One region of the Streptomyces sp. NPDC003247 genome, then DNA from elsewhere that is predicted to be linked to it. Evidence: riboswitches for the same ligand, from Rfam matches in the RefSeq annotation. Region 1 holds a riboswitch; each other region holds the start of a gene.
What was found. A riboswitch is a leader RNA that binds a small molecule or an ion and turns the genes downstream of it on or off. The one in region 1 is predicted to bind cyclic di-AMP.

Region 1 (3,394 bases):
CAAACATCCGGGAGACCACCTCACCGGCCCCCGGAAGACTCAGGGCCTACGGGACGGCCTCAGGGGTTGAGCCCCTTGTCCCGGAGCCAGGCCGCGGGGTCGACGCCCGTGCTGCTGCCACCGGGGTGGACCTCCAGGTGGAGGTGGGCGCCGGTGACGTTGCCGGTGGCGCCGACGCGGCCGATCACGTCACCGGTGGAGACCTTCTGGCCGACGCTGACACTGATGGACGACTGGTGGGCGAACCAGAGTTCGGTGCCGTCGTCGAGGGTGAGCACGGTCTTGTACCCGTACGACCCGTCCCAGCCCGCCGAGGTGATGGTGCCGCTGTGGATGGCCTTGATCAGGGTGCCGGTGGGGGCGGCGAAGTCGAGGCCGGTGTGGTAGCCGGAGGACCAGTAGGCGCCGGCCTGACCGAACGTCGAGGTGATGGTGTACGAGGAGGTCGGCAGCGTGTACTGCTTGGCGAGCTCGGCGAGGCGCTCGGCCTCGGCCTTCTTCGCGGCCTCCTCGGCGGCCTTCTTCTTCGCGGCGGCGGCCTTGGCCTCCGCCTCCTTCTCCGCCTTGGCGGCCGCGTCGGCCTCGGCCTTGGCGGCGGCGGCCTCGGCGGCGGCCTGCGCCTTGGTCTCGAGCTGGGTCTGCTGCGACTCGGCCTGCGCCATGATCCGGCTGCGCAGCGCCTCGCCGGCGTCGGCGGAGCTGTCGCCGCCGTCGTCGTCGGCGGCCGTGGTGCCGAAGCTGCTGAGGGCGGACGCCGTGGATTCCTCGGGGGTGTCGTCGTCCGAGATCAGGGAACCCACGGAGGGGAGGTCCGGCATGGAGATGGAGACCGGGGGCTTGCCGGTGTTGGCGCTGGCCATGCCGCCCGCGCCGACGGCGGCTATGACACCGACGCCGAGAACGGTGGAGCTGCGGGCGAGTCCGCCGCGCTGCTTCGCGACGCGGTGCCGGCCGCGTACCGGGCGAACGGAATCCGCGGTGGGGTTCCACTCCTCCCAGGGGCCCTCGTCGGTGCGGTAGCCGCCGTAGCCGAAGGTCTGGCTGGGCGCGCTCGGGGCTTCTGGGGCAGGCCGGTTGGACGCCACGCGGGCGTACTCCTTTCCTTCCGTCGCCTACCGGGTTAGCTGACGGGTTCGGAGCGGGAAGGTCTCCTACGCGCGTATACCGGCCGTTACCTCACGGCGGCTCCGCGTGATTCACCCCAAGGTGGTGGTTCCCCGGTTCCCTTACGGGATTCGGCGCGTGCGCACGGAGCCGCCTCTTGTGACGGCTGGGACGACCGCGCTGCGTTATCGAACGTTAATAGACCCGGGGCTGGGTTTCCAAGCCGTTCCCCTTGATCAACAACATTGATGGCCTGGACTTATACCTCAGGGTCGATGAAATCAGGGCGAGTTGACCCGGTGTCGAACACGCTGCGCCCGCCAAGGCCTTTTTGATGGTGACTCAGTTGTTATGCGCAGGGCGCTCACCCGCTCACGTTCCGTGAGGGAGGCGCCGAAGACGTCTGGGCGGACGCCGAAGACGTCTGGGCGGACGCCGAAGACGTCTGGGCGGGCACCGAAGACTCGGGGGCGTGCGCCGGAGGCCCTGGGGGCGCGCGACGGCGCAACACACCGAGGGCCGGAATCCTGTGATCAGGATTCCGGCCCTCGGCCTTCAGTAGCGGGGACAGGATTTGAACCTGCGACCTCTGGGTTATGAGCCCAGCGAGCTACCGAGCTGCTCCACCCCGCGTCGGTATGACACCAGTGTACGCCATCCGCGGGGCCTGAAGCACACGGCTTCCCCGGGGCCGCCCCCCACGGGCCCCGGCCCGGCTCAACCGCCGTGCAGCAGATGCAGGTTGGGCTCCTTGGCCCGTTCCTCGTACTCGGGCAGGACGGCGACGTCGACGCCCGCGGCCGTCAGCAGGCCGGTGCCGTCGGCGTCGGTCACGAAGGTGTCGGGTTCGCGCCAGGCCGTCACCACCCTGCGGACGCCCGCGGCGAGGACGAGGCGGGCGCAGGGGGTCGGGCGGGAGGAGCGGCGGGCGCAGGGTTCGAGGCTGCTGTAGACGGTGGCCGTGGCCAGGCGGGGGTCGGCGGGGTCGATCTTCGCGAGGGCGGCCTCCTCGGCGTGGACGACGGGGTCGCCGGCCTCGCGGGAGTGGCCGCGGGCCAGCTCCGTCCCGTCCGCGGCCACCACCACCGCGCCCACGCTGAACGCGGTCCGCGACGGCGGGCAGGCGGCGGCCAGCTCACAGGCGAGGGCCAGCCAGTGCCGGTCGGCGGCGGTGGGGAGCGGGCCGGCGCCGGGCGCGGTGGGCTCGTAGCGCATCAGGACGACGTCGTCGAGGCGCCGTGTCTCGACCAGGCGCAGCCGTCCGCCCTGGTAGCCGCCGGGCCCGAAGAGCCGGGGCGCGTCCGGGTCGCCCACGAAGAGGGGCGCCAGGACGAGCTGGAGTTCGTCGGCGAGGCCTTCCCGCAGGAGCTGGCTGTGGATGGTGCCGCCGCCCTCCACCATGAGCCGGCGCACGCCCCGGACGTCGTGGAGGTGTTCCAGGAGCCGGCGCCAGTCGAGGCGGGGCCCGAGGGGGACGACGTCGGCGGCGAGGCCGAGCGAGCGGGCGCGCTCGGCGCCCGGGTCGGTGGTGTACACGACTTTCTCGCCGCCGGTGTGCCAGAACAGCGCCGCCGGGTCCAGTTCGCCGGAGCCGCTGACCAGGACCTTGAGGGGGTACTCCGGCCGGCCGGCCGCCCGGCGCGCGGCCCGGCGCTCGGGCGCGTTGACCAGGAGGCGGGGGTTGTCGGCGCGGAGGGTGCCGGCGCCGATCAGGATGGCGTCCACGGAGGCCCGCACCTCGTCGACCCGGTCGAAGTCGGCGGGGCCGGAGAGCAGCAGGCGGTCGGGGCCGGTGTCGTCGAGGTAGCCGTCGAGGGAGACGGCTGCGGACAGCAGGACGTACGGGTACGGCATCGGCGCGGCCTCTCCGGGGACGGTCGACGGGGTCATGGGGTGTGCACGGGGTCCTGGCGCGGCGGGGGTCGGCGGCAGGAGGTCCGCGACTCTTGGGAACTCTTGGTTCAAGTTTGAAACAAACCTACACTGGGAGCATGACGACCCGCTGGCTCACCCCTGAGGAGCAGCGCGCCTGGCGCGCGTACGTCGCCGGATACCTCCTCCTGGAGGACGCGATCGACCGGCAGCTCCAGCAGGAGGCCGGCATGCCCCACCTGTACTACTCGATCCTCGCCCACCTCTCCGAGGCGCCGCAGCGGCGGCTGCGCATGACCTGTCTGGCGGAGAAGCTGAAGATCACGCGGAGCAGGCTGACGTACGCGGTGGCGCGGTTGGAGAAGGACGGTCTGGTGCGGCGCGAGGAGTGCCCCCGGGACAAGCGCGGGAGCGTCGC
Region 2 (3,394 bases), on a different contig from region 1:
TGGTTCGGGGCCCGCACCGGCGACCACGCGGGACTCGGCGACTGGCGCCCCAACCCCGACCGCTTCCCCAACGGCCTCAAGCCGCTCGCGGACCAGGTGCACGCGCTCGGAATGCAGTTCGGCATCTGGGTCGAGCCCGAAATGGTCAATCCGGACAGCGACCTCTACCGGGCGCACCCCGACTGGGTCCAGTTCCAGCCCGGGCGGAAGCGGACGGAATTCCGCAACCAGCTCGTCCTCAACCTCGCCCGCGAGGACGTCCAGGAGTACCTCTGGCAGCAGCTCGACACCCTCCTGTCCAGCGCGCCCGTCGACTACGTCAAGTGGGACTTCAACCGCTGCTTCACCGACGCCGGCTGGCCGGACGACCCCTATCCGCAGCGGCTCTGGGTCGACCACGTGCGCGCCCTGTACGCGCTGTTCGACCGGTTGCGGGCGGCCCACCCGGGCGTCGCCTTCGAGTCCTGCTCCGGTGGCGGTGGGCGGATCGACCTCGGGATCGCGAGCCGGACCGACCAGGTGTGGACGTCCGACAACACCGACCCGCTGGACCGGCTCGCCATCCAGCACGGCTTCAGCCAGGTGCACCCGGCGCGGATCATGGCCGCCTGGGTCACCGACAGCCCCAACACCCAGCTCAACGGCCGGGTCAGCTCGCTGCGCTTCCGGTTCGTCAGTGCCATGGCCGGTGTGCTCGGCGTCGGCGGAGACCTCTCCGAGTGGACCGAGGATGAGCTCACCGAGGCGCGCGGCTGGGTCGAGCTGTACAAGGAGATCCGGCCCCTCGTGCAGCACGGCGACCTGTACCGGCTGCGGCCCCCGGAGGGCGGCCTGAGCGCCGTGCAGTACGTGCGCGGGGACGAGAGCGTCGTCCTCGCCTGGCTCCAGGCGCAGCGCTACGGCGAGCCGGCACCGGCGCTGCGGCTGCGCGGCCTGGACCCGGCAGAGTCGTACGAATGCCTTGAAACGGGTGAAGTGCGCCGAGGGGCGGTGCTGTTGCACCACGGGCTGCGCACCGGGCTGCGCCGCGACCTCGATGCGGCGGTTATCCGGCTGCGTCGCATCTGAGAGTTCTGTCCGGATTGAATTCCTTCATCACAACTCGCTCTGGAATAAAGAAGCCTGGAGGCGTGTCACGTGAGGAGCGTCATATCCGTGACCGTGCGTCGCCCGTCATGCTCACGTAATCAATGCGTTTCTCATGGGCGTTCCGGGAAGTGCGGGCCCCGCGGTACACGGAAAGTGACGGGGAATTCTCACAGAGGATCAAGAGAAAGGCGTGAACAGCGCAACCGCTGCTTGTTCCTGTGCGTCCTGGTCGCTTACGTTCCACACCAATCCGGACGGACGCCCAATCCTGCCGCCGCCCGGAGCCCGCACACACTCACCCGTACGTGGCAGGAGCGGGGGACCCACAGGTAGAACCGCCTGTTCCGGTCTCCGGAACGGCTAGGGGTAAAGCCGTGCCTCGGCGCGGCCGGGCATCTCCAGCCCGCACCCGACAGCTCACCTCGCAGGCGCCGGAGAGGAATGCGACATGCCCGCGAAGGGTAAGCACCGCCGCCCGAAGACCCCGCGCTTCACCCGCTCCATCGCCGTCGCCGGAACGGGCGGCGCCGCGCTCGCCCTCCCGCTCATGGGTGCCGCCGGCGCCCATGCCGCACCGGCCCAGTCGGCGGCCCGGTCGGTCTCCGCCGTCGCGGAGACGTCCGTCCAGGCCGCTCCGGCGGCGCAGCAGGCCGCCGCCGACGCGACGTCCGCCACCGAGACCCGGACCTACACGGTGGTGGCCGGCGACTACCTCTCGAAGATCGCGGACGAGCAGAGCGTCAGCGGCGGCTGGCAGGAGCTGTACGAGGACAACCGTCAGGCCGTCGGCGCGAACCCGTCGCTGATCCACCCGGGCCTCAAGCTGTCGATCGGTGAGAAGGCGGCCACGACCGGTACCACCAAGTCGCCGTCCACGTCGTCCGGTTCCTCCTCCTCGAAGTCGTCGCAGTCGTCGAAGTCCACGCAGTCCTCGACGTCGGCGAAGTCCTCCGGCTCCGCCGCCGGGTCGACCACGGAGAGCGCCGGGAACACCACCGCCTCCAGCGGCTTCGTCCTCCCCGTGGCGAGCGCCGCCATCGGCACCCCGTACCGGATGTCCGGCAGCATGTGGTCCAGCGGCTACCACACCGGCGTCGACTTCGTCGTCTCGACCGGCACCTCCCTCAAGGCCGTCGGCGCGGGCACGGTCGTCTCCGCCGGCTGGGGCGGCGCCTACGGCAACCAGGTCGTCATCAAGCTCGCCGACGGCTACTACGCCCAGTACGCCCACCTCTCCTCGCTCTCCGTCTCGGCCGGCCAGACCGTCTCCGCGGGCCAGCAGATCGGTCTGTCCGGCGCGACCGGCAACGTGACCGGCCCGCACCTGCACTTCGAGATCCGCACCACGCCGAACTACGGCTCGGACATCGACCCGGTCGCCTACCTCCGCTCGCACGGGGTCTCCGTCGGCTGACCGGTCGCACGACCACCCGCCCGACACGCCACCGAAGGCCGGACCCGTTCCCAGGGTCCGGCCTTCGGTGTCTTTGCGCGTTCATGATCACTGTATTGCGGTCGTGTGGCAGGTCCCGCCGGACCGTCGACAGCGGGGGCGGAGGAGGGACACAGTGATCTCCGGCAAGGGACAACCGCTTTCCCCACCCCTTCCGCATGTCCGATTCCTCGAACGCCGTTCGGCTCCGTGGACGGCGGCCGGGCCATCGCGAGGTGGCCGACCACACGACCACGCTCATCGTGAAGGACCACTAGTGAACCCCTCCCGACGCCGAAGAACCGTCGCCGTCACCGCCGCCGCCCTGCTCGCCGGACTCTTCTCCGCGCCCACCGGTCAGGCCGCCGAGCAGCCGCGCCGGATCGTCGAGAACCTCGACCGCGGCCTGGTCGCCGTACCGTCCGGCGAGGGCACCTTCCTCAGCTGGCGCCTGCTCGGCACCGAGTACGCCCGGTACGGCGACGCGATCGCCTTCAACGTGTACAAGAACGGCCGCCGGCTGAACCGCGAGCCGATCAGGAAGTCGACGACCTACCAGGACGACTCCCGGGGCACGGGGACCTACACCGTGCGCGCGGTGGTCGACGGACACGAGCAGCGGCCGAGTTCCGCCGCCCTCGACTTCGCCGACGGGTACGCCGAGATCCCGCTCGCCGCGGCCGACGGCTACACCGTCCAGCACGCCTGGCCCGGCGACCTCGACGGCGACGGACGCTACGAGCTCGTCGTCAGCCGGCTCTCCCAGACCCGGGACAGGTCCGACCTGCTGGAGGCCTACACCCTCTCCGGCGAGCGGCTCTGGCGGGTCGACCTCGGCCCCGGCTCCTACACCCAGGTCGGCGGGAACGGCGC
Region 3 (3,394 bases), on a different contig from region 1:
CGGGGATCCGTATTCTCTGATCATGGCCGCACCCTTCGCAGATGCCGCGCGCTGCGCCGCGTACTCCCTCATCGCCACCGACCTGGACGGAACGCTGCTCCGCGGCGACGACACCTTCTCCGACCGGTCCCTCGACGCGCTCGCGCGGGTGGCGGCCGCCGGCGCCCGCCACCTGGTGGTGACGGGCCGCCCGGCACCCCGGGTCCGGCCGCTGCTGGCGAACCTGCACAGCCGGGGACTCGCGGTGTGCGGCCAGGGTGCACAGGTGTACGACGCCGGCGCGGACCGCCTGCTGTGGTCGGTCACCCTGGACCGGGAGCTGGCGGAGACCGCGCTGGGGAAGATCGAGGCCGAGGTCGGCGAGGTGTACGCGGCCGTCGACCAGGACGGCGTCGACGGGCTGACGCTCATCGAGCCGGGCTACCGGATGCCCCACCCGACCCTGCCGGCCCTGCGCGTCGGGTCGCGCGACGACCTGTGGTGCGAGCCCATCAGCAAGGTGCTGCTGCGCCACCCCACCCTGTCCGACGACGAGTTGGCGGCGACGGCCCGCTCGGTGGTCGGTTCGCTCGCGACCGTCACCATGTCCGGGCCGGGCACGGTGGAACTCCAGCCGTGCGGCATCACCAAGGCGACGGGGCTGGCGCTGGCCGCCGAACACCTCGGGCTGAGGCCCGAGGACACGCTGGCCTTCGGTGACATGCCCAACGACATCCCGATGTTCGACTGGGCGGCGCGCGGTGTCGCGATGGCCAACGCCCACCCCGAGCTGAAGGCGGTGGCCGACGAGGTGACGACGTCGAACGAGGACGACGGCGTGGCCGTCGTCCTCGAACGACTCTTCCCCTAGGGCGAGTCCCGTGGGTGTGTCCCGCGGGACACACCCCGCAGGAGCGTGTCCCGCGCCCGGCGTAGGTCAGTACGCGCCGAACACGTTGTCGATGGAGCCGTAGCGCGCGGCCGCGTAGTTGCAGGCCGCGGTGATGTTGGCGACCGGGTCGTACGGGTCGTACGAGGTGCCGGGCACGTGGTACGCGGCGAAGGTCGGGTCGATGACCTGGAGCAGCCCCTTGGACGGGGTGCCCTTGGCCGCGTTGGAGTCCCAGAGGTTGATGGCCTTCGGGTTGCCCGACGACTCGCGGAGGATGTTGCGGTGGATGCCGTTGTACGTGCCCGGGATGCCCCGCTCGGCCATGATCGCGAGCGACTCGCGGATCCAGCCGTCGAGGTTGTCGGGGTACCCGGCGACCGTGGTGGCCGACGTGGTGGTGACCGACGTCGTGGGGGCGGCGGAGGCGCTGGTGGCGGCCATGAACGGAAGGGAGAGCACGGCGGCGCCGGTGCAGACGGCGGCGACGGTGCGGGCGAGGCGGGTGCGGCGGGGCTGAGCGGCAGCAGACATGGCGGAATTCCTCTCCGGCGCCTGCGGGGTGAGCTGTCGGGTTCGGGCGGGGAGGTGCCCGGCCGGCCGCCGTACGGGTACGGCGGCGCGACTTCACCCCTAGCCGGGGCCGTTACGTGCGTGACGTACGGCCCGGCGTTCTACCTGGGTCCCCCGCTCCTGCCGTGCGTGAGTGTTCGTCGATGGGTGGTGAAGGGCGGCGGCAGGATTCGGCGTCCGCCCGACTTGTGGCGGGAACGTATGCGAGAGCACATGTCCGGAACAAGTGGCGGAGTCACACCACACCCCTATTGACCATGATCCGAGCGGTATGGGGTGCTTGATCCTTTGCTGTCGTGAAACGTCAACTGGCTTGGCGCAAAGCGGAGTCACAGGTTTCGGCGTGGGGAGTGAGGTGGGGGTGGGGAGTGAGCCAACTCACCCGTCAGTACAATAGGGGCCAAACGGACAATGAGCCCTAAGTCCTTTGTAAAAGGGCGTGTTGTGCCGGTGAGTCGGCGGCGGGGGTCAGTGGACGGGGCGTGTCGTGCGGTGCAGCCAGGGCGACGCGGCCAGTACGGCCAGGCCGGCGGCGACCGCCATCGCGCCGCTGACGCCGAAGAGGACGGGCCGGGACACGTCGTCGTGGAGCCGCGCCACCTGCGCCTGGATGCCGCCCGCGAGCGCCGCGGAGAGGAACCACAGCGCCGTGGTCCACCCGGCGAACGCGGCCGGGGCGAGCCTGGTGGTGGCCGACAGTCCCGAAGCCTTCACGAGGACGCCGCCGAGGCCGAGCAGCAGGCACGAGCCGACGATCCACCCACCGGACATGGGGTGCGCGTCGCTGCCGCCGTGCCCGCTCGTCGGCACCACCAGCAGCAGGGACGCCGAGCCGCCGAGGACGACCCCGAGTGCGGTCGTGGGCCCGGTGCCCGGCCCGCGGCGGCCCGGCCGCGCCCACAGGAACGCCACCACGGGAGCGAGGGCGGCCTCGGCGGCGCAGAGCGCCGGCAGGTACCAGCTCACCGGGAAGTCGAAGCCGGGGATCGTGGCCCCGGCGCCCGCCGGGGCCGGCAGCAGTGTCGTGGAACATGCCTGGAGGAGCGCGAGGTCGAACGCGGTCGAGGCGAGGAACAGCACGACGCACGGACGCAACCGGCCGCGCTCCCGCGCGGTCACCGCCGGGCTGGTGAACAGCACCGCGAAGCAGGCGACCGGGGCGAGCACCGCGAGCAAGGTGAGCAGGTTCACGACAACGTCAAGGGTGAGCCACCCCGACGCGGCCAGGTAGACCGCGAACGCGGTGACGACCACGGCCCCGGTGACGGCCCGGTGGACCGCCCGGCGTACCGGGGCCGAGCGCGCGAGGGACCGGGGGGAGAGGGCGACCCTGACGGCCGTCGGCGTCGATCGCGGGGTGCGCGTGCGCCTTCGTCCGGTCGGGTGAAGGCTCCCGGTCGGGCGAGGGCGGCCGGTCAGGCTCCCGGTCGGGGGAGGGCTCCCGGTCGGGTGAGGGGGGTCGGTCGGGGGAGGGCTCCCGGTCGGGTGAGGGTGGCCGGTCGGGGGAGGGCTCCCGGTCGGGTGAAGGCTCCCGGTCGGGCGAGGGCGGCCGGTCAGGTGAAGGCGGCCGGTCAGGTGGCGGCGGCCGGTCGCGTACTGCGCCAGGCCGCACGTCATGCCGACCGCGGCCGCCGCGAACCCCCAGTGCCGGCCGTGGTGGTCGCCGAGTCCGCCGATGATCACCGGTCCCGCGAGGGCGCCGAGGCCGAGCGCCGAGCAGTAGAGGGCGAAGTCCGCGTCGCGGCGGTGATCGCCGGCGCGGCGGAGCGTGCCGACCAGGGTGGCGGCGTTCGGCCTGACGAGCCCGGTGCCGGCGACGACCAGGCCGAGGCCCACCCAGGTCGTGCCGGTGGTGGGCACGGCCAGGGCGTAGAGCCCGCAGGCGGTCAGGGCGCCACCCCACAGCACCGAGCGGTACGGGCCCAGGGCGCGGTCGGCGAGCCGGCCGCCGGC
Region 4 (3,394 bases), on a different contig from region 1:
TGGCGCGCTCCTGGCCCAGCCGGACGAGGCCGCGCAACACCTTGAGGTGCGCCTCGGTGCGCCGCTGGGCGGCCCGGGAGGCGCCGAGCGGCTCCAGGAGCATCCGCATCTCCAGCAGGTCGGCGGCCTCCTGCTCGGTCGGTTCGGCGACGCACGCGCCCGCGTGCCGCCGCGTGACGACGAATCCCTCCGCCTCCAGCGTGCGCAGCGCCTCCCGGACGGGGACGCGGGAGACGCCGTAGCGGCGGGCGAGGAGTTCCTCGGTGAGGCGGCTGCCGCGCTCGTAGACACCCGCGACGATGTCGTCCCGGATGGCCGTGCACACCGAGTGCGCCGGAATACGCATGACCGACCTCCGCCTTAATCCCCGTGAAACGTCGACGAATGACGTGTGTTCAGTGACTCTATTGCAGTGAGCCGCACATTCCGACGGCGGGCCGGAATCCAGGGATATTTTTTGGACAACGAGGCGCATGAAAACGGCGAAAGCCCCGGCCGCGGGGGCCGGGGCGGGAGGATGTGTCGCCGGGTGCCGTCACAGGCGGGGACGCGTCGCCGGGTGGTGCCGGCGGTTCGCGTGCGTCACCGGGTGTCGCCGGAGGCCGGGCCCCTGACGTCGTTCAGGAGATCGGCCCCCGACGTGGTCAGAGGCTCACACCGTGCTTGCGGAGGTAGGCGACCGGGTCGATGTCCGAGCCGTACTCGGCGCTCGTGCGGGCCTCGAAGTGCAGGTGCGGGCCGGTGACGTTGCCGGTCGCGCCGGAGAGGGCTATCCGCTGGCCGGCGGTGACCTTCTGGCCCACCGAGACGCTGATCGACGACAGGTGGCCGTACTGGGTGTACGTGCCGTCGCTCATCCGGAGCACGACCTGGTTGCCGTAGGCACCGCCCCAGCCGGCCTCGACGACGGTGCCGGTGCCGACCGCGTGCACGGTGGTGCCGGTCGAGGCGTGGAAGTCGATGCCGGTGTGGCTCCCGGACGACCACAGGGAGCTGCTCGCCCGGTAGGCGGTGGAGACGTAGGAGCCGGTGATCGGCGCCACGAAGGCGTTGAGGCGCTTGCGCTCGGCCTCACGGGCGGCGCGGGCACGTGCCTCGCGCTCCTCCTTGACCCTCTCGGCGGCCTCGGCGGCGGCCTCCTTGCGCGCGGCCTCCGCCTGCGCGGCCTGCTTCTGCGCGGCGGCCTGCTCGTCGATCCGCTCGGCGACCGTGTCACCGATGGCGACGACGGGGATGAGCCCGGTCTGCTCGGCGGAGGGCTCCGCGGCGAGGGCGGGACCGGAGGCGGCGGTGCCGATGACGCCGGTGGTGGTGAGCGCCGCGATGCCCGCCGCGCGGGCGGAGGTGCGCTTCATCCGGCCGGGACGACGGTGCTTCCCGGTGGCGCAGGTGAACGCCATGAAGTTGAGCGGTCCTTTCCTTCCCTCTCGCCTACCGGGTTAGCTGACGGGTTCGGAGCAGGAAGGTCTCCTACGGACCCCCTCGCGACACGCGCGGGCGTCCGATTCACCCCAGGGACTTCATCGTTGGGTCCCCGGCTCCCCTGGCTCGCGCCGTACGGGGACTCGGCGATGGCTGTCCGGTGCCGCGGACGCGGCGCACTGCCCGACGAACAGCCCGGACGAACCTAGACGCGCCCGTGATCGATCCCCAAACGTGCCGGGGTTTTTGTAGCGCATGCCACAGGGCAGACAGGCAGCCTCTCCCTCAATTCGGACATCCCTTTCAGACGTCGAAGGGCCCTGGCGACCGGCCGGTCGCCAGGGCCCCGCACGCGTCCCTGCCACCTCGGGGCGCGCACCTCGCCGCAGGGGGACCCCCGTCGCTACTCGGCCGGGACGACCTTCACCTCACCGATGCCCAGGGCCTCGACCGCGTCCTTGATCCGGCCGGCGTCACCGACGAGCACGGTCACCAGGCGGTCCACCGGGAAGGCGCTGACGACCGCCGCGGTGGCCTCCACGGTGCCGGTCGCGGCGAGCTGCTGATACAGCGTCGCCTGGTAGTCGTCGGACAGGTGCTGCTCGACCTGGTCGGCCAGGGTGCCGGCCACGGCCGCGGCGGTCTCGTACTTCAGCGGCGCGACACCGACCAGGTTCTGCACGGCGACGTCCCGCTCGGCGTCGGTGAGCCCCTCGGCGGCGAGGGTGCGCAGCACCTTCCAGAGGTCCTCCAGCGCGGGGCCGGTGTTGGGGGTGTCCACGGAGCCGCTGATGGCGAGCATCGCGGCGCCCGTGCCGTCCGGCGCGGAGCGCAGCACCTGGCCGAAGGAGCGCACGCCGTAGGTGTAGCCCTTCTCCTCGCGCAGGACGCGGTCCAGGCGGGAGGTGAGGGTGCCGCCGAGGCAGTACGTGCCGAGCACCTGCGCGGGCCACACGCGCGCGTGCCGGTCGGGACCGATGCGGCCGATCAGCAGCTGCGTCTGGACGGCGCCGGGGCGGTCCACGATGACGACCCGGCCGGTGTCGTCGGCGGTCACCGGCGGCACCGGCCGCGGCTGGGCCGAGGAGCCCGTCCAGGCGCCCAGGGTGTCGCCGAGGAGCGCGTCGAGGTCGATGTCCGTCAGATCGCCGACGACCACCGCGGTGGCCGTGGCGGGGCGGACGTGCTTCTCGTAGAAGGCCCGGACGGCCCCGGAGTCGATCTTCTCGACCGTGTCGGCGGTGCCCTGGCGCGGACGCGACATGCGCGTGCCGGCCGGGAAGAGCTCCTTGGAGAGCTCCTTGGCGGCACGCCGGGAGGGGTTGGCCAGCTCGTGCGGGATCTCGTCGAGGCGGTTGCGCACCAGGCGCTCGACCTCGCTGTCGGCGAACGCGGGTGCCCGCAGGGCGTCGGCGATCAGACCGAGGGCCTTGGCCAGGCGGGAGGCCGGGACCTCCAGGCTCAGCCGGACGCCGGGGTGGTCGGCGTGCGCGTCGAGGGTCGCGCCGCAGCGCTCCAGCTCGGCGGCGAACTCCTCGGCGGAGTGCTTGTCGGTGCCCTCCGAGAAGGCCCGCGCCATGATCGTGGCGACACCGTCGAGACCGGCCGGCTCGGCGTCCAGGGGCGCGTCGAGGATGATCTCGACGGCGATCACCTGCTGCCCCGGGCGGTGGCAGTGCAGGACGGTCAGGCCGTTGTCGAGCGCCCCGCGCGCGGGGGCCGGGAACGCCCACGGCCTGGCGTCGCCCGCCTGCGGCTGGGGGTGGAAGTCCATCGTGGCGAGCTCGGTCACTTGGCCGCCTCCTCGTTCTCGTCCGCGTCGGTGGTGTCGTCGGCGCCCTCGGCGCCCTCGGCGCCTTCTTCAGCGCCCTCGACGGGCTCGTAGACCAGCACGGCCCGGTTGTCGGGACGCAGACGGGCCTCGGCGACCTCCCGCACCTCCTCCGCCGTGACCTCCAGCACGCGCTGGACG

Region 2: it holds a riboswitch for cyclic di-AMP, as region 1 does, so the genes downstream of both, ACFYWQ_RS33790 (peptidoglycan DD-metalloendopeptidase family protein) here and ACFYWQ_RS23540 (M23 family metallopeptidase) in region 1, are expected to answer to the same signal.
Region 3: it holds a riboswitch for cyclic di-AMP, as region 1 does, so the genes downstream of both, ACFYWQ_RS05575 (transglycosylase SLT domain-containing protein) here and ACFYWQ_RS23540 (M23 family metallopeptidase) in region 1, are expected to answer to the same signal.
Region 4: it holds a riboswitch for cyclic di-AMP, as region 1 does, so the genes downstream of both, ACFYWQ_RS13155 (M23 family metallopeptidase) here and ACFYWQ_RS23540 (M23 family metallopeptidase) in region 1, are expected to answer to the same signal.

The regions. Positions count from the first base shown of each region.
Region 1 is NZ_JBIAPF010000007.1:19,616-23,009, forward strand. Features, by position in the region: gene ACFYWQ_RS23540 (M23 family metallopeptidase) at 60-1,085, opposite strand; cyclic di-AMP (ydaO/yuaA leader) riboswitch at 1,093-1,251, opposite strand; tRNA gene ACFYWQ_RS23545 (tRNA-Met) at 1,664-1,737, opposite strand; gene ACFYWQ_RS23550 (dihydrofolate reductase family protein) at 1,822-2,958, opposite strand; gene ACFYWQ_RS23555 (MarR family winged helix-turn-helix transcriptional regulator) at 3,096-3,394, shown strand, end outside.
Region 2 is NZ_JBIAPF010000012.1:155,530-158,923, forward strand. Features, by position in the region: gene ACFYWQ_RS33785 (alpha-galactosidase) at 1-1,068, shown strand, start outside; cyclic di-AMP (ydaO/yuaA leader) riboswitch at 1,376-1,533, shown strand; gene ACFYWQ_RS33790 (peptidoglycan DD-metalloendopeptidase family protein) at 1,538-2,503, shown strand; gene ACFYWQ_RS33795 (hypothetical protein) at 2,799-3,394, shown strand, end outside.
Region 3 is NZ_JBIAPF010000002.1:156,231-159,624, forward strand. Features, by position in the region: gene ACFYWQ_RS05570 (HAD family hydrolase) at 23-850, shown strand; gene ACFYWQ_RS05575 (transglycosylase SLT domain-containing protein) at 917-1,402, opposite strand; cyclic di-AMP (ydaO/yuaA leader) riboswitch at 1,408-1,587, opposite strand; gene ACFYWQ_RS05580 (peptide MFS transporter) at 1,910-3,394, opposite strand, start outside.
Region 4 is NZ_JBIAPF010000003.1:867,245-870,638, forward strand. Features, by position in the region: gene ACFYWQ_RS13150 (GntR family transcriptional regulator) at 1-346, opposite strand, end outside; gene ACFYWQ_RS13155 (M23 family metallopeptidase) at 645-1,400, opposite strand; cyclic di-AMP (ydaO/yuaA leader) riboswitch at 1,414-1,581, opposite strand; gene ACFYWQ_RS13160 (M16 family metallopeptidase) at 1,826-3,214, opposite strand; gene ACFYWQ_RS13165 (M16 family metallopeptidase) at 3,211-3,394, opposite strand, start outside.